DNA from 3 places in the Silvimonas iriomotensis genome. Region 2 is predicted to be linked to each of the others. Evidence: predicted binding sites of a transcription regulator. Region 2 holds the regulator's gene; each other region holds the start of a gene.
The links. The regulator FNR, encoded in region 2, switches genes on or off when oxygen is low (the NO sensors DNR and NnrR bind a similar motif). The targets are predictions, from matches to a motif close to TTGATNNNNATCAA.

Region 1 (10,805 bases), on a different contig from region 2:
GACTGGATTGCAGCCTGCGCCGGCATGACAAACTGATGTGCAACCCGGCATATTCACGCAGACATCGCGATCGCCGCGCCACCGGCGCGTTTTACCCCCCGCTAATCCCCGCGCCGTTTATAATCAGCGTTTTGCGCCAGACAAGCCGCCTGCATGAGCAACCGCACCACCAGCCGTAACCTCTATTTCCGCATCCTGCAACAGATCAAGCCCTACTGGGGCATGGTCGTGATGTCCATGGTGGGCCTTGCCGTTTCTGCCGGCGTTGATGCCGCACTGACGCGCTTGCTGCAACCACTGGTAGACCGCAACCTGCGCGCAGACTCGCTCGCCCGCCAGGACGCCTGGATCTTGCCTGCCGTCATTCTGGGCATGGCCGTGCTGCGGCTGGTCTCCAATTTCTCCAGCGATTACGCCAGCGCGTGGCTGTCCTCGCGTGTGATGCATGACCTGCGCGAACGCATGTTCGGCCGCTTCATGCAGTTGCCGGTCAAGTATTTCGACAAATCCTCCGTGGGCGTGCTGGTGTCGCGTGTGACGTATGACGTCAACCAGATCATGGATGCCGGCGTGCAAGTGCTCACGGTGCTGGTGCGTGATTCCATGCTGGCGGTGTTCCTGCTGGGCGTGATGATCTACACCGACTGGAAGCTCACGCTGTTGTGCGTGGTGCTGCTGCCCGGCGTAGCGTTGTCGATCCGTATTGTGGGCAAGCGCCAGCGCAAGCTCTCGCGCGCGACGCAGTCGTCCATGGGCGAGATGACCAGCATCCTGGATGAATCCATCTCTGGCCAGCGCATCGTCAAGGTGTTTGGCGGCGGCAAGTACGAGACCAACCGCTTTTTCACCGTGAACAACCGCGTGCGTTCGCTGGCGGTAAAACGTGCGGCGACGTCCAGTACCAACTCGGGCCTGATCATGTTCCTGATCGGGATCACGCTGGCCGCCATCATTTACTACGCCAGCCTGCGCGCGCAGGCCGGGGTGCTCACGGCGGGTTCGTTTGTGTCGTTCATGGTGGCCATGATGGCGCTGCAAACCCCCATCAAGAACATCACCAAGATCAACGAAAGCCTGCACCGTGGCCTGGCTGCGGCAGAGTCTGTGTTTGCGGTGCTGGATGAAGAAACCGAACACGATGAAGGCACGCAAACGCTGGAGCGCGCCCGTGGCGAATTGAAGGTGGAAGACCTGCAGTTCCGCTACAACGACGACGACCGTCCGGCGCTGGATCACGTGTCGCTGACGGTGGCGCCGGGTGAATCGGTGGCGCTGGTGGGGAGCTCCGGCAGTGGCAAGACCACGCTGGCCAATCTGCTGCCGCGTTTTTACGATCCCACGGGCGGCAGCATCAAGCTTGATGGCGTGAAGTTGTCTGATTACAAGCTGCTGGACCTGCGCCGGCAGTTCGCCATGGTCAGCCAGGATGTCGTGCTGTTCAACGACACCGTCGCGGCCAATATTGCCTACGGCGATGCCAACCCCTCGCGGGAGCGGGTGCTGGCGGCTGCAGAAGCGGCCTTTGCGCGGGATTTCGTCGAAGCCATGCCCGAAGGGTTTGATAGCATTCTGGGCGAAAACGGCGTGCGGCTGTCTGGCGGTCAGCGCCAGCGCCTGGCCATTGCCCGCGCCATCTACAAAGATGCGCCGATCCTGATTCTGGATGAAGCCACCAGCGCGCTGGATACCGAATCCGAACGCAAGGTGCAGGCTGCGCTGGAAAACCTGATGAAAAACCGCACCACCATTGTGATTGCGCACCGCTTGTCCACCATTGAAAACGTGGACCGCATCATTGTCATGCAGCACGGCAAGATCATCGAGTCTGGCCACCATAGCGAGCTGATCACCAAGGGTGGCCAGTACGCCCACATGCATGCGGCGCAGTTTGCCGGGGATGATTCGTCGTCCGCCGCCAAAGCCTGATCCGGCATACATCGCAACAAGAACAAACCTGAATTAGCCAACAGGACCGACCATGACCAACCCGTCAAGCGTAGGGATCGTCTCAGCCCAGAAGGCCGTGTTCGATCAGCCCATCGCCTTGTCCAGCGGCGTGACCTTGCCGCGCTACGAGCTGATGTATGAAACCTACGGCACGCTCAACGAGAACCGCACCAACGCCATCCTGATCTGCCATGCGCTGTCGGGCCACCATCACGTGGCTGGCCGTTATCAGGAATCCGACAAGAATCCAGGCTGGTGGGACAACATGGTCGGGCCAGGCAAGCCCATTGATACCAACCGTTTCTTTGTGATTGGCCTCAACAATCTGGGCGGTTGTCATGGTTCTACCGGCCCGTCGTCCATCGACCCGGAAACCGGCACACCGTACGGTTCGCGCTTTCCGCTGGTGCTGGTGCGTGACTGGGTGGAAACCCAGGCGCGGCTGGCTGACATGCTGGGCATTCACCAGTTTGCGGCCATTATCGGCGGCAGCCTGGGCGGCATGCAGGCGCTGCGCTGGACCATCACCTACCCGCAGCGCGTACGGCATGCGCTGGTGATTGCCTCTGCGCCCCGGCTGACCGCGCAGAACATTGCCTTCAACGACGTCGCCCGCCAGGCCATCCTGACTGATCCGGATTTTCACGGTGGCGATTTCTACGCCCACAACACCGTACCGCGCCGCGGCCTGCGCCTGGCGCGCATGCTGGGCCACATCACCTATCTGTCTGATGACGGCATGGGCGAGAAATTCGGCCGTTTGCTGCGCAGTGGCGAGTACCGGTACAGCTACGATGTCGAGTTCGAGATCGAATCGTATCTGCGCTATCAGGGCGACAAGTTCTCTGACATTTTCGACGCCAATACATATCTCTTGATGACCAAGGCGCTGGATTACTTCGACCCGGCCCGGCATTACGGCGGTGATCTGGCGACGGCGCTTAAAGAAGCACTGGCCAAATTCCTGGTGGTGTCATTTACCAGCGACTGGCGCTTTGCGCCGGAGCGCTCGCGCGAGATCGTCAAAGCCTTGCTGGATGCGCGCAAACACGTCAGCTACGCCGAGATTGAATCGGCCCACGGCCACGACGCCTTCCTGATGGAGGACGCGCCGTATCACAACATCATGCGGGCCTATCTGAACCGCGTTGCAGCGGAGGTGAACGCATGAGCAACAATCTGACTTTGCGCCCTGACCTCAGAAATGTGGCGGACTGGATCAACCCCAACGCCAGCGTGCTCGATCTGGGTTGTGGCGATGGCTCTTTGCTGGCCTGGTTGTCGGGCAACAAGCGCGTGCAGGGTTACGGCGTAGAAATCGATGTCGATGGCGTAACCGCTTGCGTCGAGAAGCATGTCGATGTGATCCAGACTGACCTGGAAAGCGGCCTTGGCACCTTCCAGGACAACACGTTTGATTATGTGGTGTTGTCGCTGACCATTCAGGCCATGCACAACATCGAGAACATCCTGCTGGAAATGCTGCGCGTGGGCCGCACCGGCATCGTCACCTTTCCCAATTTCGGCTTCTGGGAAAACCGCTGGCAACTGGCGCTGGGCCGCATGCCGGTGTCGGAGACCATTCCCTATGAGTGGTACAACACGCCCAACATCCACCTGTGCACGATCTATGACTTCGGCCGGCTGCTGAACAAACTGGGCATGAAGACCACCGGTCAGGTGGTGATGCATCAGGGCCAAAAAGTCTCGTTCCTGCCCAACCTGCGCGGCAGCCTGGCGCTGGTGCGCTTCGACAAAGCCTGACCTGGCTGGCGTCTGCTTGAACAAAAGGGCTGCGGATGCAGCCCTTTTTTATGGCTGTGCTGTGGGTGCGCGCAGCACAGAATTTGACGCTTGCCGTCTGTCCAGTGTTTACCCGGTTCGCCCGTCACATCGGGCGGGGTATCATGGCCGGACAAAATCCAGTCAACGGAATGTGCCATGTCCTCCCAAACCATACGCTTTGGCGTGATCGGAACCGGCGGGATTGCCCGTCGTTTTGCCGAAGGCCTCAAACTCGTGCCTGATGCCGCTCTGGCTCAGGTCTGGAATCACACCGCAGACAAAGCCGCTGCCTTTGCCAAAGAATTTGGCGCGACGGCCGCAGCGTCGCTCGAATCCTTGCTGGCCAGCGATATCGATGCCGTTTACATCGCTACACCGCACAACAGCCACGCCCAGTACTGTCTGGCCGCGCTTAGTGCCGGCAAAGCGGTGCTCTGTGAAAAGCCCGCCGCGATCAGTCTGGGTGAACTGGAGGCCGTGCTGGCGCAAGCCGCGGTCAGTGACAAGCTGTTCATGGAAGCCATGAAGCCGCCGTTCTACCCGCTGTACCGCAAGCTGCGCGAGACCCTGCAAAAAGACCCGATCGGCCAGATCCGCTTTACCCGCGCAGGTTTCGCAATTCCGGAAGCCCAGTCGGGCGGCCGTTTGTATGATCCGCAACTGGCAGGTGGCGGTTTGCTGGATATCGGCGTGTATGGCGTATTCCTGGCTGTGGACTGGCTGGGCGCCGCCGATAACGTGCAGGTGCAGGGCAGGGTTGAAGGCGGCGTGGATACCTTTGCCGCCATCAACAGCCGCCATCGTGACGGTTTCTCGCAGGTATATTGCGGCCTGGGCGTTGGTGGCTCGGGCGACGCCATGATCGGCGCCACCGGCGGCCATATTGTGATTCACGAAAAATGGTGGCACCCGGAGCGCGCCACGATTGTGTACGCCGATGGCCGCAAGGTAGAACTGTACGAGCCGGCCGAAGGCGGTGGTCTGAACTACGAAGCCGCGCACTTTTGCGAGCTGCTGCGCGAGGGCAAGCGCCAGAGCCCGATCCTGTCGCACGAGACCTCACGCGCCATGATCCGCTTGCTGGATCACGCGCGGGCAGAACTGGGTGTCGTATACCCGTTCGAGCGCGGGCTTATCGGTTCAATCTGACCCAGTCGCGCCAGGGGCCGAACAGGGCGGGGGTGCGCGCAGCAATGGCTGAGCGCGCCATCACCCGGTCGGCCCAGTAGTCATCCAGATTCAGTGTCGCCAGCTGGCAGCCGGCTTCCTGGGCGATCAGCGCGCCAGCCGCGTAATCCCACAGTTTTTGCGAGCCGTGCAGCATGATGTCGACGCGACCGGCAGCCAGAAAGCACCAGTCAATGGTCGAGGCGCCAAAGTTGCGCAGGCTGGAGAACGGCGCGACGGTGACCACGCGGTTGGGCAACCGGCCGGTCAGATGCTTGGTTTCGACAATCGCCACGCCATCGCCGGTTTTGATATCCGGCGCAATCAGCGGCAGCGGCTCGCCGTTGCACCACGCGCCCTGGCCTGCGGCCGCGTAATAACACTCATCAAGCACTGGCAGATACACCACGCCCAGCGCCGACCGGCCCTGCCGCATCAAGGCAATGGAAATGGCGAAATACGGCAAGCCATGCACGAAGTTGGTGGTGCCATCGATAGGGTCGACAATCCACAGGCCGTCCGGGTTGTTTTCCAGCAACGCCAGTTGCTCTGCGTGGGTCATCTCTTCGCCCAGCACCGGGCAATTGATGATTTCCGGCAGGCCTTTGACCAGGGCGGCCTGACTGGCCAGGTCTGCTTCGGTAAACGTGCTGCCGTCGTGTTTGCGCCCGCTGGCGACTTTCAGAAAGCGGGGCATGACTTCGCGCGCGGCGACGTCGCGGGCAAGGTCACAGATGCGGGTCAGTAGTTCCAGGTCAGACACAGGGCACTCCGGCTTGGTGGCTCAGTGCTCGATTGTATGCGAGCTCTGCAAAATGTACTGTCGGAATTTGCCGCACCGCAATACTGGTTTTCCAGCCGGGCTGCGTTTTGTCATGGCCAATGCTGACGACGCCCAATAAAAAACGACCTGCCGGAGCAGGTCGTTTGTGGTTTCAAACCGGTAAACCGGCTTAGTACGGCCACTTCCAGTCGCGCACTTCCGGCATGTCGTCGCCATACTCATTGATGTAATGCTTGTGTTCAATGAGCTTGTCTTCAAACTTCTGACGCACATGGGCGCCCTTGACGGCGAGTTCCGGCACGCGGTCGATCACGTCAATCGCCAGCGAGTAGCGGTCAACCTGGTTCATCACCACCATGTCGAACGGGGTGGAGGTGGTGCCGTTTTCGACATAACCACGCACGTGCAGGTTGTCGTGACCGTTGCGGCGATAGGTGATGCGGTGGATCAGCCACGGGTAGCCGTGGAAGGCGAACACGATCGGCTTGTCGGTCGTGAAGACCGAATCGAACTCGTGATCATCCAGACCGTGCGGGTGTTCCACCTTCGGTTGCAGGGTCATCAGGTCAACCACGTTCACAAAGCGGATCTTCAGATCCGGGAAGTGCTGACGCAGCAGATCGGTCGCGGCCAGTGCTTCCATGGTCGGCACGTCGCCGGCGCAAGCCACGACCACATCAGGTTCAGCGCCCTGGTCGTTGGATGCCCAGTCCCAGATGCCGACGCCCTTGGTGCAATGCTTGATGGCCTGATCCATGGTCAGGTACTGCAGCGCCGGTTGCTTGCCGGCAACCACCACGTTCACATAATGACGCGAACGCAGGCAGTGGTCGGTCACCGACAGCAGCGTGTTGGCATCGGCCGGCAGGTACACCCGGATCACTTCAGACTTCTTGTTCACCACGTGATCCAGGAAGCCCGGATCCTGGTGCGAGAAGCCGTTGTGATCCTGCCGCCACACGTGGCTGGTCAGCAGGTAGTTCAGCGACGGCACCTGCTTGCGCCAGTGGATGTCACGCGTGGTTTTCAGCCACTTGGCGTGCTGGTTGAACATGGAATCAATGACGTGGATGAAGGCTTCGTAGCAGCTGAAGAAGCCGTGACGGCCTGTCAGCAGGTAGCCTTCCAACCAGCCCTGGCAAGTGTGCTCGGACAGGATTTCCATCACGCGGCCGTTTTGCGCCAGGAAGTCGTTGTCCGCATCTTCCGGCTTGTAATCGGCCTGCCATTGCTTGCCGGTCACATCGTAGACGTCTTGCCAGCGATTGGATGCGGTTTCATCCGGGCCGAAGATACGGAAGTTCTTCGCGTCCAGGTTGTCCTTCATCACATCGCGCAGGAACTTGCCCATGACGCGGGTTGCTTCGGCATTGATGGTGCCCGGCTTTTTGACTTCGACTGCATATTTGCGGAAGTCCGGCATTTTCAGATCACGCGTGACCTGACCATGCACATGCGGGTTGGCGCCCATGCGCAGTTCACCCTTGGGGGCGAGTTCCTGCAGTTCGGCCTTGAGCGCGCCGTCATCGGTGAACAGCTCTTTGGGCTTGTAGCTCTTGAGCCAGTCTTCCAGGTTTTTCACGTGTTCCGGCGTCATGTCGGAGAACGGCACCTGGTGGCTGCGCCAGTAGTCTTCCACTTTCTTGCCGTCAATTTCAACCGGGCCAGTCCAGCCCTTGGGGCTGCGCAGGATGATCATCGGCCACTTCGGACGGGTCAGCGGCTTGCCGGCTTTTTGTTCCTTGAGCGCGTTCTTGCGGATTGCGTCCAGCTCGTCGAGCACGGTATCGAGCGTCGCGGCAAAGCGCTGGTGCATATCGGCGTAGTCATGGACATCCTTGCCCACTTCTACAAAGTGCGGCTTGTAGCCGTAGCCTTCGAACAGCTTTTGCAGCTCGTCATGCGGAATGCGCGAGAGCAGCGTCGGGTTGGCAATCTTGTAGCCGTTCAAATGCAGGATCGGCAGCACAAAACCGTCGTCAATCGGGTGCAGGTACTTGTTGGAGTGCCAGCTGGTTGCCAGCGGGCCGGTTTCGGCTTCGCCATCGCCTACCACGCAGGCCACGACCAGGTTCGGATTATCGAATGCCGCGCCAAACGCGTGAGAAACCGAATAACCCAGCTCGCCGCCTTCATGCATGGAGCCCGGGGTTTCCGGTGCCACGTGCGACGGAATGCCGCCCGGGAAAGAGAACTGCTTGAACAGACGCTGCATGCCATCTGCGGTCTGGCCAATGCTTGGATAAACCTCGCCGTAGGTGCCTTCCAGCCAGGTATTGGCGACCAGACCCGGGCCACCATGGCCAGGACCGGCAATATAGGCCACAGACAGGCTGCGTTCCTTGATGACGCGGTTCAAATGCACGTAAACAAAGTTCAGACCTGGTGTCGTCCCCCAGTGACCCAGCAGACGCGGCTTGACGTGCTCGCGCTTGAGGGGTTTTTTCAGGAGGGGGTTATCGAGCAAGTAAATCTGGCCAACTGACAGATAATTGGCTGCGCGCCAGTAGGCGTGCATCTTGTCGATGAGGTCCTTGGGAAGAGCTTTTTGAGCCACGGTTCACCTCGTTCTGGTTGTGATTGCAAAACTGGTCAGGCAGCTTGTCTTTGTGAAGCAAAGCATTTGCCGGGTTACGATCAGTTTATGCCGTTTACATGAACGGCTTCTGACCTGGATCAACGCGCCAGGCTGAACTTTTGCTCACTGTGACAAAGTTACTGGGTAACCTTAGAACAAACTCTGAGACATAGAGAGAAAGTTACCGGATAGGTTCAACGGGTAAATTCAGGGAAGAAAAGAAAGTACCGTGAAAATTATCATGGCATATTTTGAGAAATATGCCTGGCAGGCGGGGCAAGGGGCAGAACGGATCACGCGCCGGGCGCGGCGTGATCCGCCAGATCAGAAGTGGAAAAAGATCAGGGTGACCAGCAGGAACAACGGCAACAAAATGGCACCTGACCAAAGCATGTAACCAAAGAAGCCGGGCATCTTCACTTTGCCTTGCTCGGCAATGGCCTTGACCATGAAGTTGGGCGCATTGCCGATATAGGTATTGGCACCCATGAAAACCGCACCCATGGAGATCGCCAGCAGGGTCGATGCCAACGGGCCCATCATGTGCGCCGCATCGCCATGCGCTAGGTTGAAGAACACCAGGTAGGTCGGCGCGTTATCCAGAAAGCTCGACAGCAAGCCCGTCATCCAGAAATACATGCCGTTGACGGGTTCCCCCATCTCGTTACTGACCAGACTGACAAGGCCGGACAGGTGGCCTTCAGGCCCGGCGCGCAAAATGGCAATGGCCGGGGCGATGGTAATGAAGATGGCCGCAAACAGCTTGGCGACTTCCAGGATCGGAAACCAGTTGAACTCGTTGCCGGCGCGAATCTGCTTTGGCGTCAGCCACAATGAAAGCAGCCCCAGCATCAGCAACAGCGCGTCGCGCACCAGGCTTTGCAGATCAACCGCTGTACCGTAAATGTCGATCTGCACGCCGCTGTTCCACAGCCCGGACATCAGCACCGCACCCACAACGCCGGCGATCAGCAGCATGTTCCAGGTGCCGTAGAGTTTGACCGGCTGCGGTTTTTCTGTGGCGACCGGGGCGGGGTCACGTTTCCAGAAATGGCGATCCAGGAAATAGAACAAGGTGAGCAAAACAGCCGCGCAAAACGCCACGGACGGCAGCATGTGCTGCACCGTCCACATGAACGTCACGCCCTGCAAAAAGCCCAGGAACAGGGGTGGATCACCCAGCGGCGTCAGCCCGCCACCAATATTGGCCACCAGGAAGATAAAGAACACCACCACATGAACATTGTGCTGGCGGTGCGCATTGGCCTTGAGCAAAGGCCGGATCAGCAGCATGGCCGCACCCGTGGTGCCCATGACAGACGCCAGCAGTGTGCCCAGTGCCAGCAAACCGGTATTGAGCGCAGGCGAGCCACGCAGCGTGCCCCAGACCAGAATGCCGCCAGAGATCGTATACAGCGCAAACAGCAGCAAGATGAACGGGATGTACTCGCCCACCAGTGCATGTACGACGTTATGCAGGGCGGCATCCACGCCAAAGACGGCGGCAAACGGCAGCAGGAACAAGGCAATCCAGAAAGCCGCAATCTTGCCGAAATGGTCATGCCACAAATGCGGCGCCACCAGCGGGAACACGGCAATCGACAACAACATGCCGGCAAACGGAATGGTCCATGCCAGCGACAGGCTGGCCCCCGCAGGCTCTGCGCCAAAGGCGAGTGCGGGCAACATCATCAACAGTGGCACAAGGCGTTTGCAAAGAAGTGGCATGAGCAATCAGTAATCAATATGCATGACAAAGCCGGGCAGGCCGCCCGGCTCGCAAATCCAGTGACCCTCAGGTCTTTTTCTGGATGAACTCGATCTTGTAACCCTGGCTACACATAATTTCTACCCATATGGACAATTAATTTTATTTAAAATCAATAGCTTTGCTATAACTCGTCGAGTCCACATGGACAGGAATTTATGGACAATTTTACCAGGCACCGATATTGGGCTTGGAAACCCAAGGTTCAGCTGGAGGGAGAGCCTCGCCACCTTGCAGAAGTTCAATTGAAATTCCATCAGGGGATCTCACGAACGCCATTCGGCCGTCTCGCGGGGGGCGCAAGATTGTCACGCCGAGGCTTTCCAGCTTTGCACAGGTCGCATAGATGTCATTCACTTCGTAGGCGAGGTGGCCGAAGTTGCGACCCCCGGTGTAGGTTTCTGGGTCCCAGTTGTAAGTCAACTCAACTTGCGCTTCTTCATCCCCTGGCGCCGCTAGGTAAACAAGCGTGAATCTTCCTTTTTCATACTCTTTGCGACTAATTTCCAAGAGACCCAAGGCATCGCGGTAGAAAAATAAAGAGGCTTCCAGGTCCGTTACACGAACCATTGTGTGTAAGTACTTCATAACTATTTTCCCGTGGAGTTTTTGTCGGTCAATGTTCTGTGACGAGCCAGGCCCATCTGCTGTGAACCTGCTCGAGTATTCATGCAATTTCAGAGTATTCAATAGACTGGAGGAATTTTTCGCCAACTCGCCAGTGAGATCAACCGGTTTTTACCTCAATCTATCTGCCACTGATGTGCATTAAAGGC
Region 2 (10,805 bases):
CGGTCTGCTCTTTGATGTATTGCAGGGCGAGTTCAATAATCGTCAGGTTGCGCAGACCCAGAAAGTCGAACTTCACCAGGCCGACTTGTTCCACGTCGTCTTTGTCGAGCATGGAAACCGGCGACGAATCCACGCCGCTGGCCTGGTACACCGGGCAGAAGTCGGTGATCTGGCCTGGCGCAATCAACACGCCGCCAGCGTGCATGCCGATATTGCGGGTCAGGCCTTCCAGCTTCTTGGCCAGCTCCCACAACTCGATCACTTCTTCTTCGTTTTTGACGCGTTCGGCCAGTTCCGGAACCATCTCGGTAGCGTCATCCAGGCTGTATTGCTTGCCCGGTGCGGCCGGGATGAGCTTGGACAGGCCATCGACAAACATATAAGACAGATCCAGCACGCGGCCAACGTCGCGCACCACCGCCTTGGCGGCCATGGTCCCGAAGGTGGCGATCTGGCTGACGGCCTCGGCGCCGTATTTGCCGCGCACATACTCAATCACGCGCCAGCGGTTGTCCTGACAAAAGTCGATATCGAAGTCAGGCATCGAGACCCGTTCCGGGTTCAGGAAGCGCTCGAACAGCAGGGCGTATTCGGTGGGGTCAATGTCGGTAATGCCCAGCGAATAGGCCACCAGCGAACCCGCGCCCGACCCCCGGCCCGGCCCGACCGGGCAGCCGTTGTGCTTGGCCCAGACGATAAAGTCCGCCACGATCAGAAAGTAGCCCGGGAAGCCCATCTGGATGATGGTATCGGTCTCGAACTTGAGGCGTTCCTGGTAGCGCGGGCGTTCGGCGTCGCGTCTGGCTTCGTCCGGGTACAACTGCGCCAGACGCATTTCCAGGCCGTCCTTGGCCTGATGCACCAGGAAGTCATCCAGCGTCATGCCATCGGGCGTCGGGAACAGCGGCAGGAAGTTCTTGCCCAGCACGATATTCACGTTGCAGCGCTGCGCCAGCGTGACCGTGTTGGCCAGCGCCTCGGGGAGGTCGGCAAACAGCGCCTGCATTTCGTCAGGCGTCTTGAAATACTGTTCTTCGGTGAAGTTGCGCGGCCGGCGCTTGTCGGCCATCACGTAGCCTTCAGAAATACATGTACGGGCTTCGTGCGCCTTGAAGTCGTCCGGGTCCATGAACTGGATGGGGTGTGTCGCAACAACTGGCAAATCCAGTTCGGACGCGATATCCAGATGACCCTGCACCGACGCTTCGCACTCCGGGCGGCCGCTGCGTTGCAGTTCCAGATAGAACGCACCAGGAAAGTGATCGTGCCACCAGCGGGCCAGTTCAATGGCGCCGGCCATGTTGCCATTCAGGATGGCCTGGCCGATTTCGCCCTGGTGCGCGCCAGACAGGCACATCAAGCCCGTGTTGTCGCCGCTGTCCAGCCATTCTTTTTTCAGTTCAGCGCGGCCACGATACTGGTTTTCCAGGTAGGCGCGGGTGAGGAGTTCGCACAGACGGCCGTAACCGTCACGGTTGCGGGCAACAAACAACACGCGCGTGGGTTTGTCGCGATCATCATGGTTCTCTATCCAGCAATCCAGCGCGACGATGGGCTTCAGGCCGGTGTTGCGGCAGGCTTTGTACAGCTTGACCATGCCAAACAGGTTCATCAGATCCGAAACAGCCAGGGCTGGCATGCCCAGCTTTTTGGCCTGGCTGACCGCATCGTCAATACGGACAATGCCGTCGGTCACAGAGAATTCGGAGTGAAGGCGGAGATGGATAAAGGCAGGGGTATTCATCCGCAAATTCTATCACTGCTAATCAAGACAGAGGCAGGCGCGCGTTGAACAGTGTGGGCGGACTAACTTGCATTTGTAATAAATTCCAGGTTAAGGTGTTGATTCCTATAGAGGAGTCTTCAGCCTTATGGATGCAAGTGCAGTCAGCAGTCAAAGCAACGCGGTGAATCAGAGCATGAACCAGCTCAACGCCACGGTGCTGCAACCCGCCGCCAACGCCAATTCGATCAACGTGGCCGTCATGAAAAAAGCCAATGACGCGCAAGCTTCTGCGGCCCTTAGCCTGTTGCAGGCGCTGCCGCCAGTGCCGCAGTACAACAATCCGTCCAACCTGGGTAACAGCGTGGACGTCAAAGCGTAAAGCCTGCAAATCAAACAACTGTTTGATCCTGTTTATAAAAAAACGACCGTCAGGTCGTTTTTTTTCGTGCTGGATTTTTCTGATGCATTGCACAAAATAAGGTTGACATATGAATGCATTCTGCCAGAATGCCCTCAAATGTTGCATTGCACAACCACTTAGGAAAAATCATGACGCTTGGTACCAACCGTTTCGCCGAAGAGTTTTCCCGCGCTCAACAAGTCGGGATCGAACAGTCTCTGGGTTTTGCCCGTACCGTCCTGACCGGTACAGAGCGCCTCTGGGCGGTGCAACTGGGTTTTGCCCGTGCACTGTTGTCTGACAACGAGCACGCTGCCAAGTCCCTTGCTGGTGCCAAGGACGCGAATGAAGCGCTGGCCGTTCAGCGCGAACTGGTCGAACCCGTGACCGAAAAAACCACCGCCGCCTGGCGCGAAGCCGTGGGCATTGCCCATGCCACCCAGAAAGAACTGGGTGAACTGGTGGAAAAACATCTGAAGCAAACCAGCGAAGAAGTACTGGCTGGTCTGGACAAGCTGGCTGAACAATATCCGGCCGGTGCCGCAGGTGTGAAGAGCCTGCGTCAAGGCGTGGCCACCACGTTTGATGTGTACGATTCCGCGATCGCCGCAACCCGCAAGCAAAGCGAAGAGTGGCTGGCTGCGACCGTGCAGAACATCAACAAGGCCAGCTCTACCGCTGCAGCCAATCGCCGCAAGGCCGCTGCTGCCTGACCTGTTTACTAGCGCATATCTGCCGATTGCGTTAACGGCCCCTTCATAAGGGGCCGTTTTTTATTTGGGCCGACACTGTGTGAGTCAGGGTTTGGGGTTGACCGCCTGCGCGGCCAGGAACCAGTTGGCCAGTTGGCGGGCCGGGGATTCACGGGTCAGCGGGTTGAGTAGCAGGGCGCATTGATCGGCAAACCAGGGCTGGAACGGCCCGGTATCAATGGCCAGATAGCTGCGGGCATCGTCTTGCAGGTGCGTCAGGCTGTGGTCGATCAGCGTTTGCCAGGATTGCAGATCAAACGAACTGGCACCCGGTTGCTGCAAGGCATGCAGCAACCATTGCCAGACAGATTCAGACTGCGCCAGCCAGCCGCTGGCAATGCTGTTCAGAAAAGCACCGGCCCCAGGGCCGCCGGCGTGAAGCCAGGCTTTGGGAAACGGCGGCGCCAGCGCATCCAGTACCGGCGTGGCCAGGGCGAAATCATCATGGTTGCCACCCGCGGCAACCATCCAGCCCATGGTTTTACCAAACGGATTGTGCAGATTGACCGCCAGGTCCAGAAGGCGCCAGCCACCTTGCCGGGCAACGGCCAAGTGTTGCTGGTAAGCAGCCATATTGCCCGGATTGATCAGCACCAGCGTGCTGTCTGCCGTGGGGGCGGGCGGAAGCGCTGCCGCCGCCTCCGCCGGGAATACAGGCAGCCCCAGCCCGGCCTGTCCCAGGCGTTCAAGTACGGCAGAGGCTTGTGCGGCAGGGGCAATCAGGCAGAGCTGGGCGATCATGGGGGCGCGGGGTCAGTTGCCCTGGCAGCTATTCATCAACTGCTTCAGGCCTTCGATGTCTTTGAGTTCAATCAAACGGTTCTGTACCCGCAGTAAACCCTGGTCCTGGAAGCGTGACAAGGTGCGGCTGACGGTTTCCAGTTTCAGGCCCAGATAGCTGCCGATTTCTTCACGCGTCATGCGCAAATGAAAACTGTGCTGCGAGTAACCGCGCAAGGCAAAACGTTGTGACAGGTTCAGCAGGAATGCCGCAATGCGCTCCTCAGCCTTCATGTTGCCCAGCAACAGCATGACGCCATGATCGCGGACGATCTCGCGGCTCATCAGGCGGTACAGGTGGCGCTGCAGCGAGGGAATGCGGCGCGACATGTTTTCCATTTCATTGAATGGCAACTCGCACACTTCGCTGTCTTCCAGTGCCACCGCATCGCAGGTGTGGTGCTCGGTGCTGATGGCATCCATGCCGATCAGTTCACCGTTCATGTGAAAGCCCGTGACCTGCTCCCGGCCATCTTCAGAGACAACACTGGTCTTGAAAAAACCCAGGCGCACAGCGTAAAGCGAGTGAAACGGTTCGCCGGCCCGATAGAGCGCTTCGCCCCGCTTGATCGGGCGGCCCTGGCTGACAAGCTGGTCGACCTGACGCATTTCATCGGGAGAGAGCCCGACAGGCAGGCACAGTTCGCGCAGGCTGCAACTGGAGCAGGCATGGCGCAATTGCTTGAGACCGGTTTCACGTAACTGGATAGGTGAGAGCATGGTTGTTTTTCCACTTGGACTTCAGATAATTGCCTGCAGGCCAGAGCCAAAGTCACGGTTGGGGCTGGTCTGTCAGAAACGGTCGGTCGCTGAGGGCATCTATTAATTACATGTGCGAAGTAGATGCGAGCATCATGCGATTTGCTTTGATCTGTATCAAGTAAATATCTCCAGGGTGGAGGCAAACTGTTTACCCTGAATTTTCAGGGCAGGACAAATGCATACAGCCGCCTACATCCAGCAAGTCGAGTTCGATCGCCCCCTTGTCGAACGCTACGATGGCCAGGGGCCTCGCTACACCTCATATCCCACTGCTGACCGCTTTGGTCCGCTGAGTGTCGACGCCTATGCCGCGTCGCTGCAGCAGTCCCGCGTGGGGGAGGCAGACCGCCCGGCATCGCTGTATTTTCATCTGCCTTTTTGCAATACCGTCTGCTACTACTGCGCCTGTAACAAGATCATCACCAAAAATGAAAGCAGGGCAGTTGAATATGTCGAATATCTTAAAAAAGAAATTCGGCTGCTGGCAAATATATTGCCATATACCATGAAGGTTGGCCAGATTCATTTTGGCGGTGGTACACCTACTTTTTTGCCGGAAGCACAACTTGCCGATTTGATTTCAGAAATCAATAAGAATTTCCATATTTTGCCAAATGGCGAATATTCGATCGAAATTGATCCGCGCAAATTGCAGCCCGCCAAAATCAGCCTCCTGGCCCAGGCCGGTTTTAACCGCATGAGTGTTGGCGTGCAGGATTTTGACGAGCGCGTGCAGCGCGCCGTGAACCGCGTGCAGAGCGAAGCGCAAACCCGTATGGTGATCGACGCCGCGCGCAGCATGGGTTTCCGCTCGGTCAGCATTGATCTGATCTACGGCTTGCCGTTCCAGTCGGTGCAAAGTGTGTTGCGCACAATCGACCGGGTTCTGGCAATCAGGCCAGACCGACTTGCGCTTTATAATTATGCGCATTTGCCTGAAAGATTCAAAACACAACGGCAAATGGATGCCAGTGCATTGCCGGGGGCATCAGAAAAACTCGATATCCTGCAATCTGCAATTGAGCGGCTTACCGAGGCCGGATATGTCTATATCGGTATGGATCATTTTGCATTGCCGGATGATGATCTGGCCGTAGCGCAAAGGCGTGGCACTTTGCAGCGCAATTTCCAGGGTTATTCAACCTGGGCGGAATCTGATTTATTGGCATTTGGCGTTTCCGGTATTGGCAAAGTGGGCGCCGGTTATTTCCAGAACGCCAAAGAGATCGAACAGTACTACGCCATGCTGGATGAAGACATCCTGCCCATCGTGCGGGGGTACGAGCTGAACCGCGATGATCTGTTGCGGCGATCGGTCATTCAGGGGCTGATGTGTCGCTTCAATCTGGACTTCGGGCAGGTCGAAACCGCCTGGCTGGTGGATTTCAAAACCTACTTTGCGCCTGAACTGGCGGTGCTGGACGCCATGATGCGCGATGACTTGCTGATCATTTCGCCCGAAGGCATCGAGGTTACGCCCAAGGGACGCATGCTGATCCGCTCCATTGCTATGGTGTTTGATCGCCACTTGCGTGAGAAAACTACCGCCGCGCGCTACTCCCGCCTTGTCTGATGCATTGATCTGCCAGGTTTTGCGGTAAGCTTGCCGCTTGTCTGTCGCCGTTCTGGTGGCTGGGTCTGGCGTGCTTTTCCTAGCGGGATCATCCTTGCACGACTTCGACGTTTTTGCGTTCTTGCTGGCAGGCTTTCTGGGCGGCGGACATTGCTTTGGCATGTGCGGCGGCGTCGTTGCCGCGTTCAGCTTGCAATTGCCACCCGGCCCGCGCCTGCGTTATCACCTGGGTTTCAATCTTGGCCGCCTTGCCGGCTATACGCTCATCGGCGCGCTGGCCGGGGCGCTTGGCGCGCTGCCGTTTCTTGTTTCCCTGCAGTCCATCAAGCTGGTGCTCTATGTGCTGGCCAACCTGTTGCTGATTGGCGTCGGGCTGTATCTGGCCGGCTGGTTTTCCTGGATTGTGCATATCGAAACCGTTGGTCGGCCCGTGTGGCGATTTTTGCAACCGGTTTTGCGTCGTCGCTTACCAGTCAGGCGCTGGCCTGACACGCTGATCGTGGGGGCGCTCTGGGGATGGTTGCCCTGTGGTCTGGTTTATACGGCCAGCTTGTCAGCTTTGTCCTCTGGCGGGGTCGGGCAGGGCGCCTTGATAATGCTGGCATTCGGGCTGGGTACGCTGCCAAACCTGTTGTTGATGGGGCAGGCCGCAGGCCGGATTTTGCAGTGGATAAGAAAGCGATTTGTCAGGGTGTTGGCAGGGTTGCTCTTTATTGCATTTGGCATATATCGGCTGCTTTCAGTGCTGCTATTTAGTCATATGGTGCTTTGAGAGACTATTCAGGGCGAGATAACTTCACTAAAATCTGTCAGCTTAGGCCTTTTGCCTCGTTGAATAGCCCGGAATGCCGCATGCCAACGCCGATACTTGTCGTCGACGATTCATCCATAGCACGCAAGATGCTGATCAAAGCTTTGCCCCCCACGTGGGACGTGGAAATCACGCAGGCCAGTAATGGCAACGAGGCGGTCGCGGCCTATCGCGCGGGCAAGGCCGACGTGATGTTTCTGGATCTGACCATGCCGGACATGGACGGCTATGCCGTGCTGGAAACCCTGCAAAAAGAAGGTTTGAATTCCTTTGTGGTTGTTGTAACCGCAGATGTGCAAACGTTGGCGCGCGAGCGCGTACGCGCCCTGGGCGCTGCAGCCTTCGTCAAAAAGCCGGTTGATCCGGCCAGTATTGAGGCGGTGTTGCGCGAGTACGGAATCAAGCTATGACTGTTATTGCCTTGACGGAAGATCAGCGCGACGCGCTGCAGGAAATCACCAACATTGCCATGGGCCGCGCCGGCGCGCTGCTGGCCCAGTTGATGGGCAGCTTTGTCCATTTGTCGGTGCCGGGTATTTCGCTGGCCGATGCCGGCAATATCTCGGGCACCATCGCGCAGACGGTCGGGCGCGAACTGGCTGTCACCGCCGTGCGCCAGTCGTTCTCTGGCACGCTGCGTGGCGAAGCCATGGTGATCTATGACGAACGTGGCTGCCGCAACCTTGCCGACCTGATGGGTTACGAGGACGAAGTTGGCCAGGCGACCGAGCGCGAACTCTTGCTGGATGTCGGCAACGTGCTGGTCGGTGCCTGTCTGAACGGGATTGCTGATCTGCTGGTGTCGCCGCTGTCGTATTCGCCGCCGACCATCATTGCAGAGAACGCCGAGGTGGACCGCTTGATCAATCCTGATCAGCTGACCTGGGATTACGCCTTGCTGATCCAGGTGCGCTTCACGCTGGAAATCCGCGATTTCACCTGCCACCTTTTGACCTTGATGCCGGAAGAATCGATCTCGCAACTGAAAAAGGCGCTGGATGCGTTCATGGAAAGCATCTGATGCTGGAGACATTGCGCAATTTCATCGTCAGTGAGATCGGCGTAGGTATCTTTGCACTCGATCGGGAATACAACCTGTTGCTGTGGAACCGCTTTATGGCGGACCACAGCGGCATCAGCGCGGATCAGGCCATCGGCCGCAATCTGTTCGAGTTGTTCCCCGATTTGCCGCAAAAGTGGCTGAGCAAAAAAGTCGACAGCGTGTTCATGCTGCACAATTTTGCGTTTACTTCCTGGGAGCAGCGCCCCTGGCTGTTCCCGTTCCGCCACAACCGTCCAATCACGGGTGGCATTGATTTCATGCAGCAAAACTGCACCTTCATGCCCGTGCGTGAGGCCGATGGCGAAATCAGCGCAGTTGCGGTGACCGTCAATGACGTGACCGATGTGGCGGTCTACCAGAGCATGCTCAAACAGGCCATGGCCAAGCTGGAAGAAAGCTCCAGCCGCGATGGTCTCACCGGCGTGTACAACCGCCGCTTTACCGAAGCGCGCCTGCTCGAAGAAATCGGCAGGGTCGAACGTTACCAGGCCGAGACCTTCAGCGTCATCCTGCTTGATCTGGACCACTTCAAACAGATCAACGATACCCATGGTCACCTGGGTGGTGACGAGGTGTTGTGCGAGGTGGTCGCGCGGGTGCGCGACGTGCTGCGTGATACCGACGTGTTCGGGCGCTATGGGGGCGAAGAGTTTTTGCTGATGCTGCCGCAAACCGGTCGCGAAGGTGCGGTGGCCGCCGCCGAACGTATCCGCAAAGCCATTGCGGCCACGCCGATTCTGTACAACGAAGTACCGATCAACGTGACCGGCAGCCTGGGCGTGGCGACTTACGAAGTGGGCGCACCCAAGGTCGAGCGGGTGAAGACGCAGGCCGATCTGGCGCTGTATGCCTCCAAGCGCGCCGGCCGCAATCGGGTGACGTTCTACAGCGCGCAAATGGTCGACAAGGAACTGGGCGCGGGCTAATGCGCGCGCCGGGTTTCTGGTTTTCCTCTCCTTTGTATCTGATCTATCTGATCTATCTGATCGTTTTGTCCCTCATCTGCGGCGGGTGAGCCTGGGCTGCGGCACTGCAGCAGGGCTGCACCCGGGCGTCGGTGCGACTGTTGCATTTGGCCCACTGCGGACCGCAAAAAATTTTTTGCAAGCGCATGTAACAGGGCACGCGTTGGTATTTTCCTGTCAGATCAAGCAGTTCCGCCATTGGTCACCAAACTGGATCATCAGTTTGGTAATTCAGATAACGTTCATATCAAGAAACCGCCGTCACGCCGGAACGGGCTCGTCTATAACAGTAAGCGAGAGGGCGCGATGCCTTCCCGTTGTCCAGCGCCGCCCCTTGCTGTTTTGAATTTCCTCACTCAAACCCCACCTGGCGACGCGTGGCAGCCGTATCCCATCCAACAAAGCTGGAGATGCGTCATGGACGTGTTCAATCACTATGCCTCGCGATACGAGCGCACCCGCGAAGAAGAACTCACCCTGAAGGAATACCTGGAGCTGTGCCGGCAAGACCCGTCGGTATACGCCACCGCGCCTGAGCGCATGCTGATGGCGATTGGCGAGCCCGAGATGGTGGATACCCGTCTGGACTCGCGCATGTCACGCATTTTCCAGAACAAGGTCATGCGGCTTTACCCGGCGTTCCGCGAGTTTTACGGCATGGAAGAAGTCATCGAACAGGTGGTGGCTTATTTCCGGCATGCGGCGCAAGGGCTGGAAGAGAAGAAACAGATTCTTTATCTGCTGGGGCCGGTGGGTGGCGGCAAGTCGTCCATTGCTGAAAAACTCAAAGAACTGATGGAGCGCGTACCGTTCTATTGCATCAAGGGCTCGCCGGTGAACGAGTCCCCGCTGGGCTTGTTCAACGCCGAAGAGGATGGCGAAATTCTCAGAGAGCAGTACGGGATTCCGGAACGCTATCTGAAGACGATTCCCAGCCCGTGGGCGGTCAAGCGGCTGCATGAGTACAACGGCGACATCAACCAGTTTCGCGTGGTCAAACGCTATCCATCGGTGCTGCGGCAGATCGGTATCGCCAAGACTGAGCCGGGTGACGAGAACAACCAGGATATCTCGTCGCTGGTGGGCAAGGTGGATATCCGCAAGCTGGAAAAATACGCGCAGGATGACCCGGACGCATATAGCTACTCTGGCGGCTTGTGCCTGGCGAACCAGGGCCTGCTTGAGTTTGTGGAAATGTTCAAGGCGCCGATCAAGGTGCTGCACCCGTTGCTGACGGCCACCCAGGAAGGCAATTTCAAGGGGACGGAAGGTTTTGGCGCGATCCCGTTTGAAGGGATTATCCTGGCGCACTCCAACGAGAGCGAATGGAAACAGTTCCGCAACAACAAGAACAACGAGGCCTTCCTTGACCGGATTTACATCGTCAAGGTGCCGTACTGCCTGCGCGTGTCTGAGGAAACACGCATCTACGACAAGCTGTTGCGCAACTCTTCGCTCTCGGCCGCGCCATGCGCACCGGGCACGCTCAAGATGATGGCGCAGTTTGCCGTGCTCTCGCGTCTGAAAGAGCCGGAAAACTCCAGTTTGTTCTCCAAGATGCTGGTGTACGACGGCGAGAACCTCAAGGACGTCGACCCCAAAGCCAAATCCATGCAGGAGTACCGTGACTTCGCCGGGGTGGACGAGGGCATGAACGGGCTCTCGACGCGCTTTGCCTTCAAGATTCTCTCGCGCGTGTTCAACTTTGATCACCAGGAAGTGGCGGCCAATCCGGTGCACCTGTTGTATGTGCTGGAGCAGCAGGTTGAACGCGAGCAGTTCCCGCAGGAGCAGGAACAACATTACATCGCGTACATCAAAGAATATCTGGCGCCCAAGTATGTCGAGTTCATCGGCAAGGAAATCCAGACCGCATACCTGGAAAGCTATTCGGAATACGGCCAGAACATTTTTGATCGCTACGTGACCTTTGCCGACTACTGGATTCAGGATCAGGAATACCGCGACCCGGA
Region 3 (10,805 bases), on a different contig from region 2:
TTCGGCATAGCTGAAAATACCGAGACCGCCATAGCCCGCAGGCAGCACTGTGGCAGCCAGACACGCCACAACGGTGCTGACATGGCTTTGGGTGGCAACACGGAAAAAATAATAAAGCGCGCTGAACCAGGCGGTTTGCGCCAGCACCATCAACAGCGCACCCGCCGGGGCCATGCCGATGGCGTTGATCAGCAGAGCATAAACACCGGTAAACAGCGTGTAACTATCTTGCGAGCCGAACATGAAGAACGGGTCGCGGGCAAAATTGGCGGGACTGATGTGGTGCAGCGTCTGGCCCAGGTACAACATGCCGTCGTGCCAGAAGCCAAACCACGGATGACAGCAAAACCAGGCCGCCAGCAGCAGTACAAAGACTGGCTTGGCATTGGCCTGGAGAAACTGCTCCGGGTTCTGCGAAAGACTCGCTTGAGTACCCAGAACTGGGGGTACATCAACGGACATGTTCATAAAAGGTCAGCTTGAAAATATCACTGCGTGTTGAATTTCCTCACGAGCTGTGGATCTCGCACGCTTCATGTCGGCCAAAGCCAGGACACGTACGATTTCTTGCATCGTGGACACAGGGCCCGGGCGACATCATGTCACCCGGAACGGCTATTTAAATGCACCAGACAACCGTGCGGCTGTGTCTGTTACTTTGTATGTACCTGCCTTTTCAGCGGCATCAACTTCTGCAGCGACGGTGCGCTTGACAAGATCTTTGGGCAAACTCAACCACTGCTTGCAGCTGTAAAGATACAAACCGTCGGGCAGGCCAGGTAACACGAATTTCCAGTGGGCTACTGCGGGCAAGCCACTTTTGTAATAGCTGACGATCCAGTTGATCCGGTCATCGCGCTCGCACAGGGTCGGGTTAATGGTGTCCGGGCGGTCGCCGCAGTTGCCTTCCTGAAAACGGAATGGTGTGCATTCGTCTTTCTTTACATACAGGCTTTGCATGTGATGGAAGCGGTAGATGAACTCCATGCCGTAGTCGTAATTGAACAAAATGGGCGCGGCTGTCATCCCGTTCGAATACGACGCACGGTTAAAGATCATCCAGGGCAGTGGTCGGAAACTATTCCAGTACACCGTTTCATCCACGCCGATATATTTTTCAAACGGATTGTTCTGGGCTGCATTTTCAAAAAATATTTCAGGGCCGGGGCGGCGATCCCAAACCACTGTAGAGAACGTAAAAAACAGGACGGTGAGCAGCACGGCGACGGGTTTGCTGCGCAAGATCAGAATGGCAAGAACGATGGCGCTGCCGCAAATTACAGGAACCAGATGCGGATAGAGGAACGGGTAGTTGGTCGTAAAAAACTGGACGCCGATGAAAATGGACTGGCTGAGGTTATCGCCAATGATCGCCAGTGCCACCACCAAAACCAGCGCGACGCTGACCAGTTTTTGCACGGATTCACGCACTGATACCACCTGGACATAGGCGAGCGCCAGGCCGAGCAGCGCCAGGATCAGGCTGGCATCGTTCCCGCGCATGATCAAGCCGGCGGTGGCTAGTGCCATTGCCCACAAAGCAGGTAGTGAAAGGTTCTTGCGATCAAGCAGCATATCTGTGACCACAAGGCATGGAATCAGGGCCTGGCAGATCCAGAGGATGCGCCAGATCTGCATGGAAGTGATCAGGATTACTCTCAGCCAGTCAGCAAAAATCAGGCTGATGGCAAGCGACACAAGCGTCGCAACCGTAATCGCACACACCAGCTGTTTGAGGCGTGGATTATTGCCGTGCCGGATATAGACAAGAGACAGCACCATGCTGCCGCTGATCAGGTACAGGTCGTTCAAGGGCCAACTGCTGATGAAGACATGCAGGTTGAACGCCAGGATAAGGTTTAGCCAACTGCCTGTGTAAACCTGGAAAAGCTGGCCAAAAGGGCCGTCGTGCTTCAGCGCCAGAATACCGACTACTACGCTACCGGCGATGCAGGTTGCGATCAGGGCCTTACGTGTCCATGCTGCCGGCGGATACATGAACACGTATACCAGCCAGACCGTCAACCCGGAGAACCCGACCAGCGGGTGCATCAGGCAGGCCACAGCAAAAACGAGCAGCGACGCAATATGGCGCTGGCGTAGCATGAAAAACAGCGCAAACAGCACTGCGGGTTCTGCCGCGCTGCGGGCGGTCAGGAAGTTCTCCGCAAACCGGAAAATGGCAAAGCCGCCGTAATTGGGTGGGAGCAGGACAATCGCGATGGTTGCAACAACCGGGGCGTAGCTGCTTTTAAAGACCGCCCTGCAGCAAAGGTAAAATGCGCAGAACCAGCTAAACAAGGCGATAAAAGTGAGCAAGAGGCCGGCGTTGGCAATACCAATACCTTTGATCACCAGTGCATAAATGCGGGTGAACAAGGTGTAATCGTCTTGGGACCCAAACATGAAGAAAGGGTCGCCAGGATAATGCTCGGGAGAAATGCGGTGCAGTGTCTGACCGAGATAGAGCATCCCGTCATGCCAAAACCCGAACCAGGGGTGGCAAAGCATCCATACGGATGCCAGCAGGAAAAAAACAATGGCCGGGTTCTGGTGAACCAGCCCGTCCAAAGCCTGCTTCCATTCAGTCAGCAGCTTTGGACGCGTAGAGGGGGACGCCTTGGAGAGATTCACGGTCTGTTCGATGGTCATGAGTCAAGAATACCGGTATGCCTCACACCATCCAGAACCACGTGCAAGTGCGAAAATAAGGATAAATCAGCGGGATTATCTGTTTAACCGCGGCACTGACTGGGGAGGTATTTTTGAGCCAGCGTGGTCCCCGCTGCTCTGTTGCATTGCCAGATCAAGGCGCCGTTTGGCACGACCCCGTTAGTCAGGCTACCACTATTGGTTGCATCCAGGGGCTGGAGCACCAGCGTGCTACCACCACCTGATAGGCCGGCACCAGCAATCGATGTAAACGAAATGGTGATGGCACCGGTGGATGAACTGATGTTCATCGCAGAGACATTGGAAGTGCCGGAACCAAAAGAGAAACCAAGATTAAAAGCGTTGCCATTTGCGGCATTTTCGGCGACCAGCGTTTTGGCATAGTCAGCAATCCCAAGGCCTTCGCTAACCCGGGCGCGCACGGTGTAATCCTGATAGGCCGGGATGGCAACCGCAGCCAGAATGCCGATGATTGCAACCACAATCATCAATTCAATCAATGTGAAACCGCGTTCAGTTTTACGCATTTTGTCCTCCGGGACAATTCAATGGCAGGCATCTGCCACGTTCAAACCTGTCAGAATGTAATGAGCCCGGAAGTGAACTACTGCGTTGCGCAGTATTGTAGTGGGTGGGCCTGAGTAGGATGGCGTGCTTTAACGAAAGCCCGCCATCCCGAGTTAATCGGTCAAATTAACCGATTAGCGGCACTGCGACGGACGATACTTGGAAGCCAGAGTGGTACCGGTACCGTTACACGCCCACTGAATCACGCCTTGCGGAACAGTGCCAGCTTGCAGCGCTACACCGGAGTTGCCCGTGTCAGTCGGGGTAAATTCGATCACGCCATTACCAGCCTTGGAAGCGTAGGTCACGTCGATGTTACCGTTGCCAGCAGTGATGGAAACAGTGTTCACGTTGGTGGTGGAACCGGACCAGCTGTAACCCAGGCTCAGGGAAGAAGCGCCGTTAGCGGCGTTTTCAGCAACGATTGCCTTGGCAGCGTCGGCCATGCCCAGACCTTCAGAAACGCGGGCGCGGACGGTGTAGTCCTGGTAAGCCGGGATGGCCACAGCGGCCAGAATGCCGATGATCGCAACAACGATCATCAGTTCGATAAGGGTGAAACCCTTTTGCATGCGTTGCATGTTCAGTCTCCGAAAATTGTTTGTTGGTGTGCGGGGTCTCCGCGCCAGCAAAGTTAGAGCAAAAGCTATGCCAGCGGGATGGGCCCCGCCGGCGCATTGTGCCCGGCTTGGTATCTATTGCAAAGTTGCTTATAATGCTGGCTCCGCCGTTGTAGCTCAGTCGGTAGAGCAACTGATTCGTAATCAGTAGGTCGAGTGTTCGATTCACTTCAACGGCACCAAAGACAGTAAGGGTCAGGCTTTCGAGCCTGGCCCTTCTTCGTTTTCGGGCCCCTTTTCTGATGCTAACCGGCTGCTGAACCGTTACAGCGCCATGTCAGGCCATCCACGCCAGGCGGCGACGAATGGCGGCGGGTGTGGCGCAAAAACAAAGGCCGGTGTGGATACCCACACCGGCCTTTGTACCTGGAAGTGACGAAATTCGTCACTGCTAATTTCTGTAATTCGTCAGATTTTTCTTATATTCGCCGTGATGCCCGTCACGCTCAGGCCGGGTTGGTCGTCAAACCGGCGGGGCGCTGGCCTGTCAGCAGATAATCAATCAGCTCGCGCACCGGGCGGATGGCATTACCGAATGGCAGGCTGTCCGCGCCGCGGAAGAACAGACCACGATTGACTTCACCGCGCATGGCAGCGGCCAGTTTCAGGTCAATGCAGAACTGCCCGACTTTGGCGAGCCCGTCGCGCAGGCCGCAGACCGACAGGCAGTTTAGGCCTTGGGTGCAGCGGGCCGGATCGGCTTTGGCGTTTGATTGCAGCCGGGCTTCGCGGTTGATGTAGTTTTTCAGCCAGGGGGTGAGTACGGCGCGGGCTGGCAGGCCGGCGACGCTCATGAATTCGACGATGTCTTCATCGCGCGCGTTGGCGAGGACGTCCTTGAAGTTGGGGTGCGCGTCGCCTTCAGCCGACACCGCAAAGGCGGTGCCCAGTTGCACGCCGCTGGCGCCGTTTTGCAGGTAGTGGCGCACCTTCTCATGGCTGTTGATCCCGCCGGCCACGATCAACGGGATGCGCTGGCTTTCCAGTTGCAGTTCCTTGAAGAGCTGCAGGGTTTCGGTCAGCACGCGGTCAAAGCCGAATTTCTCGTTGTGGACGTCGTCCAGACGGGTGGCGCCCAGGTGGCCGCCGGCGTGGCCGGGGTGTTCGATGACAATTGCGTCGGGCAAGCGGTTTTTCTTCAGCCATTTTTTCAGGACCACGCCAATGCCGCGGCTATCGGACAAAATCGGCACCAGCGCGACGTCCGGGTGGTCTGCCGTGACGTCGGGCAGGTCCAGCGGCAGGCCTGCACCCATCACAATGGCGTCGGTGCCGGCTTCGCAGGCGCAGCGGACATAATCGGTATTGGCGGACACGGCCTTCATGACGTTCACGGCGATCAGGCCGTTGCCGCCAGCCGCAGTTTTGGCCAGGTGTACTTCACGGGTGAGCGCTTCGTAGTTCAGCGCATCCAGCCCGGCCTGATCCTTGATGGTTTTGCTTTGTTCCATCAGATCGGCATGGTGATGGCGCAGGTCTACGCTGGCGATGGTGCCGACGGCGCCTTGTTGTGCCACGGCGCCCGCCAGTTTGTGCGCAGAGATGCCCACGCCCATGCCGCCCTGCACGACAGGGAGCAAGGCTTTGCCTTTGATCAGCAGTGGTTTGAAAGCATGTTGCAGCATGGGAAAGTCTCCCGCCTTGATGGCGATTCCTGGTTAAGAGCGGGGAGTCTGCGGGTTTGTCTCTGGTTTGATTTTGATTCAGATCAAAGCGTCATTGCAGAGATGATGCCGTGTATACAAATCACCAAAAGCGATGTCACTAATGCGTACGGATCGACGTGCGCGGCAGCACGCGCCGCAAGCGCGCCAGGGTGGCGTCACCAGGCCAGTCCGGTGGGATTGCCTGTTGCAGCAACAACGGGCTGGCACAACCTGAGGCGCGGAACGGCTGCAGCACGAAATCCTCTACGCCTTGCACGGCGAGTGTGCCGGCCAGTTGCAGCAGGGCGGTTTCATCATGCAGGGCGGGGTGGATGGTGGTGCGGCATTCGAATTCCACGCCGCTCTCGATCAGCAAATGCAGTGATTCGCGCGCGGATTTGCCGCTGTGCCGAACCTGGGTGACGGCTTCGTAACTGGCGAAGGGGGCTTTGACGTCGAACCCGACCCAGTCAAGCAGCGGCAGACATTGCTTGAGCCGCGCCGGATACGCGCCGCCGGTATGCAGGGCAACCCGGAAACCCAGCTCCCGCACTTGTTTCATCATGTGGGGCAGCCAGTATTCCGCCAGCGGTTCGCCGCCGCAGAACACTACGGCATCCAGCAAGCCGCGCCGGCCGTGCAGCCAGGCCAGCGTGTCATCCCAGGTGGGACTGCTGGCTTGTTTGCGGCGGCTTTGCAGATGCGGGTTATGACAATAATGGCAACGCCAGGGGCAGCCAGAGATAAACACGACGCAGGCCAGATGGCCCGGATAGTCGCAACTGGAAAACGGCACCACGCCACCCAGCTTGGGCGGCGTGCGGGCATGTGCTTCGTCGGTCATGGCCGTTCCTTGAAGAACTGGCGTTCCTTGAATTCACCTTGCTTGCCAATATTGAAGGCCGACACGGGGCGGTGGTAACCCATGACGCGCGTCCAGACTTCGCAGCGTGTGCGCTCTTCTTGCTTGAGCGCGACGCTGGCACGGGTTGCGGTGTGGATGACGGTTTGGGTGGCGTGATCGTTCATGCAGGTTCTCCGGGGGATGGCGGGGGCAAGCGGTAGAAAAAGAACGCGGCCGGTATTCCGTGGCAATCGCCGGCCGCGTCGCTGCTAGTTGCAGCAAACCGGTTTCGCGGCCAGCAATTCCTGGTCGCACTTGGGGCAGAACTCGTGATGGCCGCTCAGATAGCCGTGCTTGGGGCAGATCGAGAACGTGGGCGACACGGTGATGTACGGCAGCCTGAAGCGCGTGAGTGCGCGGCGGACCAGGGTGCGGCAGGCATCGGCCGACGAGATGGCCTCGTTCATGTACAGATGCAGCACGGTGCCACCGGTGTACTTGCGTTGAAGCGCATCCTGGCGCTCCAGCGCCTCGAACGGGTCGTCGGTGAAACCCACGGGCAACTGGGTGGAGTTGGTGTAATACGGCTGCTCCGGGGTGCCGGCCTGCAGAATGTCCGGGTAGCGGCGTTTGTCTTCTTTGGCAAAGCGATAGGTGGTGCCTTCGGCCGGCGTGGCTTCCAGGTTGTACAGATGGCCGGTTTCCTCCTGGAAGCGCGTCATGGTGTCGCGGATGTGATCCATCAAGCGTGTGGCCAGGTCATAACCGTAGGCAGTGGTGATGTCGTCCGCGTCGCCGGTGAAATTGCGGATCATTTCGTTGACGCCATTCACGCCCAGCGTGCTGAAGTGATTGCGCAAGGTGCCCAGGTAGCGCTTGGTGTACGGATAAAGCCCGCCATCGATCAGGCGCTGGATCAGCTTGCGTTTGATCTCCAGGCTTTGTTTGCCCAGGTCCATCAGCTCGTCGATACGGGCAAACAGGCCTGGCTCATCGCCCCGGAATTCATAGCCGATCCGGGCGCAGTTCAGCGTGACCACACCCAGGCTGCCGGTCTGTTCGGCAGAGCCAAACAAGCCATTGCCGCGTTTGAGCAGTTCTCGCAGATCCAGCTGCAACCGGCAGCACATGGATCGCACCATGTGTGGCTCCAGATCACTGTTCAGGAAATTCTGGAAATACGGCAGGCCGTATTTGGCCGTCATTTCAAACAGCAAGGCCGTATTGGCGTGATCCCAGTCGAAGTCAGGCGTGATGTTGTAGGTGGGAATGGGAAAGGTGAACACGCGGCCCAGCGCATCGCCTTCCATCATGACTTCGATGTAGGCGCGGTTGATCATGTCCATTTCTGCTTGCAGCTCGCCGTAGGTAAACGGCATTTCCACACCGCCCACGTACGGAATCTGTTCGCGCAGATCAGCCGGGCAGGTCCAGTCGAAAGTCAGGTTGGTAAACGGCGTCTGCGTGCCCCAGCGGCTGGGCACGTTCAGGTTGTAGATCAGTTCCTGGATGTACTGTTTGACCTGGGTGTAGCTCAGCTCATCCACGCGCACGAACGGCGCCATATAGGTATCGAACGAGGAAAACGCCTGTGCGCCGGCCCATTCGTTTTGCAAAGTGCCCAGGAAATTGACGATCTGGCCAATGGCCGACGACATATGCCGGGGCGCTTTGGCTTCCACCTTGCCCGGGACGCCGTTGAAACCTTCATGCAGCAGCCGGCGCAGGGACCACCCGGCGCAATAGCCCGAGAGCATGTCCAGATCATGAATATGGAGGGCGCCAGAGCGGTGGGCGGCGCCGATTTCCGGCGGGTAAACATGATTCAGCCAGTAGTTGGCGATCACCTTGCCACTGGTATTGAGGATCAGCCCGCCCAGGCTCCAGCCCTGGTTGGCATTGGCGTTGATGCGCCAGTCTGACTGGTTGAGGTATTCATTGATGCTGGCCTCAACATCGACCACGGTGCGGGTGTCAGAGCGCAAGCGGGCGTGCTGGCTGCGCCAGGTGATGTATGCCCGCGCGGTCTTCAGATAACCCTGTTCCAGCAGGGCTTCTTCCACATGATCCTGGATGATTTCAATGCCCGGACTGGTCAAGCCGGTCTGGGCAAGGCGCCGTGTGACCTTGTCTCCCAGCGCTTGCGCCGCCGCAAGATCAAACTCGCCGCTGTATTGTGCTGCGGCCAGCAGGGCACGCGTGATGCGTTCTGCATCAAAAGGGACAATGCGGCCGTCGCGTTTGCGGACGTGGATGGGCTGGCTATGCACGGCTTACCTCAATATCTTGTTGTCTGGTCGGGTTTCAGCACAAGATATTGGGGTTTGTCGTGTTGAGGGGTGTTGATCGGGGTCAATTCTCAGAATGTTGAGTATTACCCCACCCAGGGCTTACGGCTGCCCTGCGGACAAGCGGTTGACCAGCCAGAACGCCAGCATGTCGCGCATTTCATCCAGCGCGGGGCGGCGGGTGGGCAGGTCTTCTTCGCTGTTGAGGGCCACGGCCGCCTTCATGATCTGCAAGACCACCACGGCCACGGGCATGAGTGCCTCGTCTGAGCGCTCTGGCGCTTTCAGGCGCAGGATATTGAGCACGTGCTCGCGCATTTTCTGGCGCACGCCCATGGCTTTCACCGGCGGCGCGCCACGGGCTTCGACCAGCACGGCAAAGGCCGGGTGGGCCGCGCGGAACTGGATCAGCGCCGAGAACAGGTTTTGCGCGGTTTCAGCCACCGACCATTGCTCTGCTTGCTGGGTCAGCGCGGTCATGCGCTGGTACAAATCGGCCGCATGGTCGGTCAGCACTGCGTCGGCCACGTGTTCCTTGGTCGGGAAAAACTGATACAACGAACCAATGGAAGAGCCTGCCTGCGCGGCGATCTCGGTCATGGTCGTGGCCTCGTAGCCTTTGCTGGCAAAGAGCTGGTCCGCGGCTTCCAGCAAGGCGGCGACGCGCAGGCGTCCACGTTCGCGTTGCGGTTTTCTGGCGGTCATACTTGCGTTTTGTGAGTCCATCCTCATATACTCTGTTTTGTGAGGAGTTCCTCACATATTAGACGGAGCGAAACAACATGGTAAAGCTTGATCCAGCAACAACTGCCTTGGTGCTGATTGACTTGCAGCAAGGCATCTTGCCGTTCGCGGGTGGCCCGCACACCGCCCAGACCGTGGTGGATCATGGTGCGCAACTGGCCAGACGCTTTCGTGAACTGAACGCGCCGGTGGTACTGGTGCGTGTGGGTTGGGCCGATGATTTTGCCGATGCCCTCAAGCAACCCGTCGATCAGGCTGCGCCGGCCAGAGCGCTGCCGGAAAACTGGATGACGTTTGCCCCCGAACTGAACGTTACCGAACAGGATATCAAGATCGTCAAGCGTCAGTGGGGCGCGTTTTACGGGACCGAGCTTGATCTGCAACTGCGCCGCCGTGGCATCAAGACCATCGTGCTGGCAGGGATCTCGACCAATATCGGCGTGGAATCGACGCTGCGCGCGGCCTGGGAGCATGGTTACGCTGCCGTGGTGGCCGAAGACGCATGCAGTGGTGGCAGCGCAGAACACCACAACTTCGCCATGCAGGTGATCTTTCCGCGATTGTCGCATGTACGCAGCACGGCAGAGGTGCTGGCGGCACTGGCCGACTGAGCGGGCACACAGGACACATACAAAACGGGCGCATTGGCGCCCGTTTTTTTTGCCGTTCAGACGCGTTCCAGTTTGTGGTGCGGTAACGGCGGCAGGCAGACGGAGATGCTGTCGCCAGGCCGCACTTCGCCGCCCGCAAGCACAATGGCCATCACACCGGCTTTGCGGACCAGGTTGCCTTCGGCGTCACGGCTCAGGACCGCCGCTGTCAGCCCTTTGCGGTGATGATCCAGCTGACCGCAGGGGTTGCGCAGCCCGGTGATTTCCACCACCACCCCGGCGCCGATCTGCAATTGCGCGCCGCGCGGCAGCGACAACAGATCAATGCCGCGCGTGGTGATGTTTTCGCCCATCTCGCCCGGTTGCAGCGTAAAACCGGCACTGGCCAGTTCGTCGTGCAGTTCGCCCTGGATCAAATGCACCTGGCGCAGATTGGGCTGGGTCGGGTCCGCGGCCACGCGGGAGCGGTGTTTTACCGTAACGCCCATGTGGGCATCGCCTTCTACGCCCAGGCCGGCCAACAAGCGGATGCAATCGGCATTGGGCTTGCTGAAGGTATGGGCCGGGCTCTGGCTGACATGGCTGACCGTGGCCTGCATGGGCGGATTACCCCGCCGCCTTGCAGATGGCCACGTACTGGCGCACTACGCTGGCATAGCCCTGCTCCAGCGCTTCCACCGTCAAGGCGTGGCCAATCGAGACTTCTTCCACGCCGCGCACGGCGGCCAGAAAATCGGCCAGGTTGACGAGGTTCAGATCATGTCCCGCGTTCAACCCCAGGCCGGCTTTGACTGCGGCTTCACCGGCTTTCA

Region 1: a site for FNR is predicted at 8,350-8,363, ahead of IEX57_RS15050 (phosphoketolase family protein). Genes of this name have one in related genera too.
Region 3: a site for FNR is predicted at 8,693-8,706, ahead of IEX57_RS18710 (ribonucleoside triphosphate reductase). Genes of this name have one in related genera too.

What each region holds. Positions count from the first base shown of each region.
Region 1 covers NZ_BMLX01000004.1:112,120-122,924, forward strand. Annotated here, with positions in the region: gene msbA (lipid A export permease/ATP-binding protein MsbA) at 154-1,926, shown strand; gene metX (homoserine O-succinyltransferase MetX) at 1,979-3,118, shown strand; gene metW (methionine biosynthesis protein MetW) at 3,115-3,711, shown strand; gene IEX57_RS15040 (Gfo/Idh/MocA family protein) at 3,889-4,881, shown strand; gene IEX57_RS15045 (inositol monophosphatase family protein) at 4,865-5,662, opposite strand; gene IEX57_RS15050 (phosphoketolase family protein) at 5,853-8,240, opposite strand; gene IEX57_RS15055 (sodium:proton antiporter) at 8,586-9,989, opposite strand; gene IEX57_RS15060 (VOC family protein) at 10,198-10,617, opposite strand; gene IEX57_RS15065 (hypothetical protein) at 10,778-10,805, opposite strand, start outside.
Region 2 covers NZ_BMLX01000001.1:1,124,931-1,135,735, reverse strand. Annotated here, with positions in the region: gene dnaE (DNA polymerase III subunit alpha) at 1-1,744, opposite strand, end outside; gene IEX57_RS05005 (putative motility protein) at 1,872-2,105, shown strand; gene IEX57_RS05000 (phasin family protein) at 2,276-2,839, shown strand; gene IEX57_RS04995 (hypothetical protein) at 2,924-3,619, opposite strand; gene fnr (fumarate/nitrate reduction transcriptional regulator Fnr) at 3,632-4,378, opposite strand; gene hemN (oxygen-independent coproporphyrinogen III oxidase) at 4,596-5,993, shown strand; gene IEX57_RS04980 (sulfite exporter TauE/SafE family protein) at 6,031-6,765, shown strand; gene IEX57_RS04975 (response regulator) at 6,846-7,214, shown strand; gene IEX57_RS04970 (hypothetical protein) at 7,211-7,825, shown strand; gene IEX57_RS04965 (sensor domain-containing diguanylate cyclase) at 7,825-8,793, shown strand; gene IEX57_RS04960 (PrkA family serine protein kinase) at 9,250-10,805, shown strand, end outside.
Region 3 covers NZ_BMLX01000007.1:118,711-129,515, reverse strand. Annotated here, with positions in the region: gene IEX57_RS18755 (hypothetical protein) at 1-150, opposite strand, end outside; gene IEX57_RS18750 (hypothetical protein) at 136-483, shown strand; gene IEX57_RS18745 (hypothetical protein) at 616-2,652, opposite strand; gene IEX57_RS18740 (pilin) at 2,736-3,200, opposite strand; gene IEX57_RS18735 (pilin) at 3,375-3,821, opposite strand; tRNA gene IEX57_RS18730 (tRNA-Thr) at 3,967-4,042, shown strand; gene IEX57_RS18725 (NAD(P)H-dependent flavin oxidoreductase) at 4,307-5,482, opposite strand; gene IEX57_RS18720 (anaerobic ribonucleoside-triphosphate reductase activating protein) at 5,625-6,350, opposite strand; gene nrdD (anaerobic ribonucleoside-triphosphate reductase) at 6,347-6,535, opposite strand; gene IEX57_RS18710 (ribonucleoside triphosphate reductase) at 6,620-8,620, opposite strand; gene IEX57_RS18705 (TetR/AcrR family transcriptional regulator) at 8,741-9,343, opposite strand; gene IEX57_RS18700 (hydrolase) at 9,421-9,993, shown strand; gene IEX57_RS18695 (MOSC domain-containing protein) at 10,050-10,592, opposite strand; gene IEX57_RS18690 (pyridoxine 5'-phosphate synthase) at 10,600-10,805, opposite strand, start outside.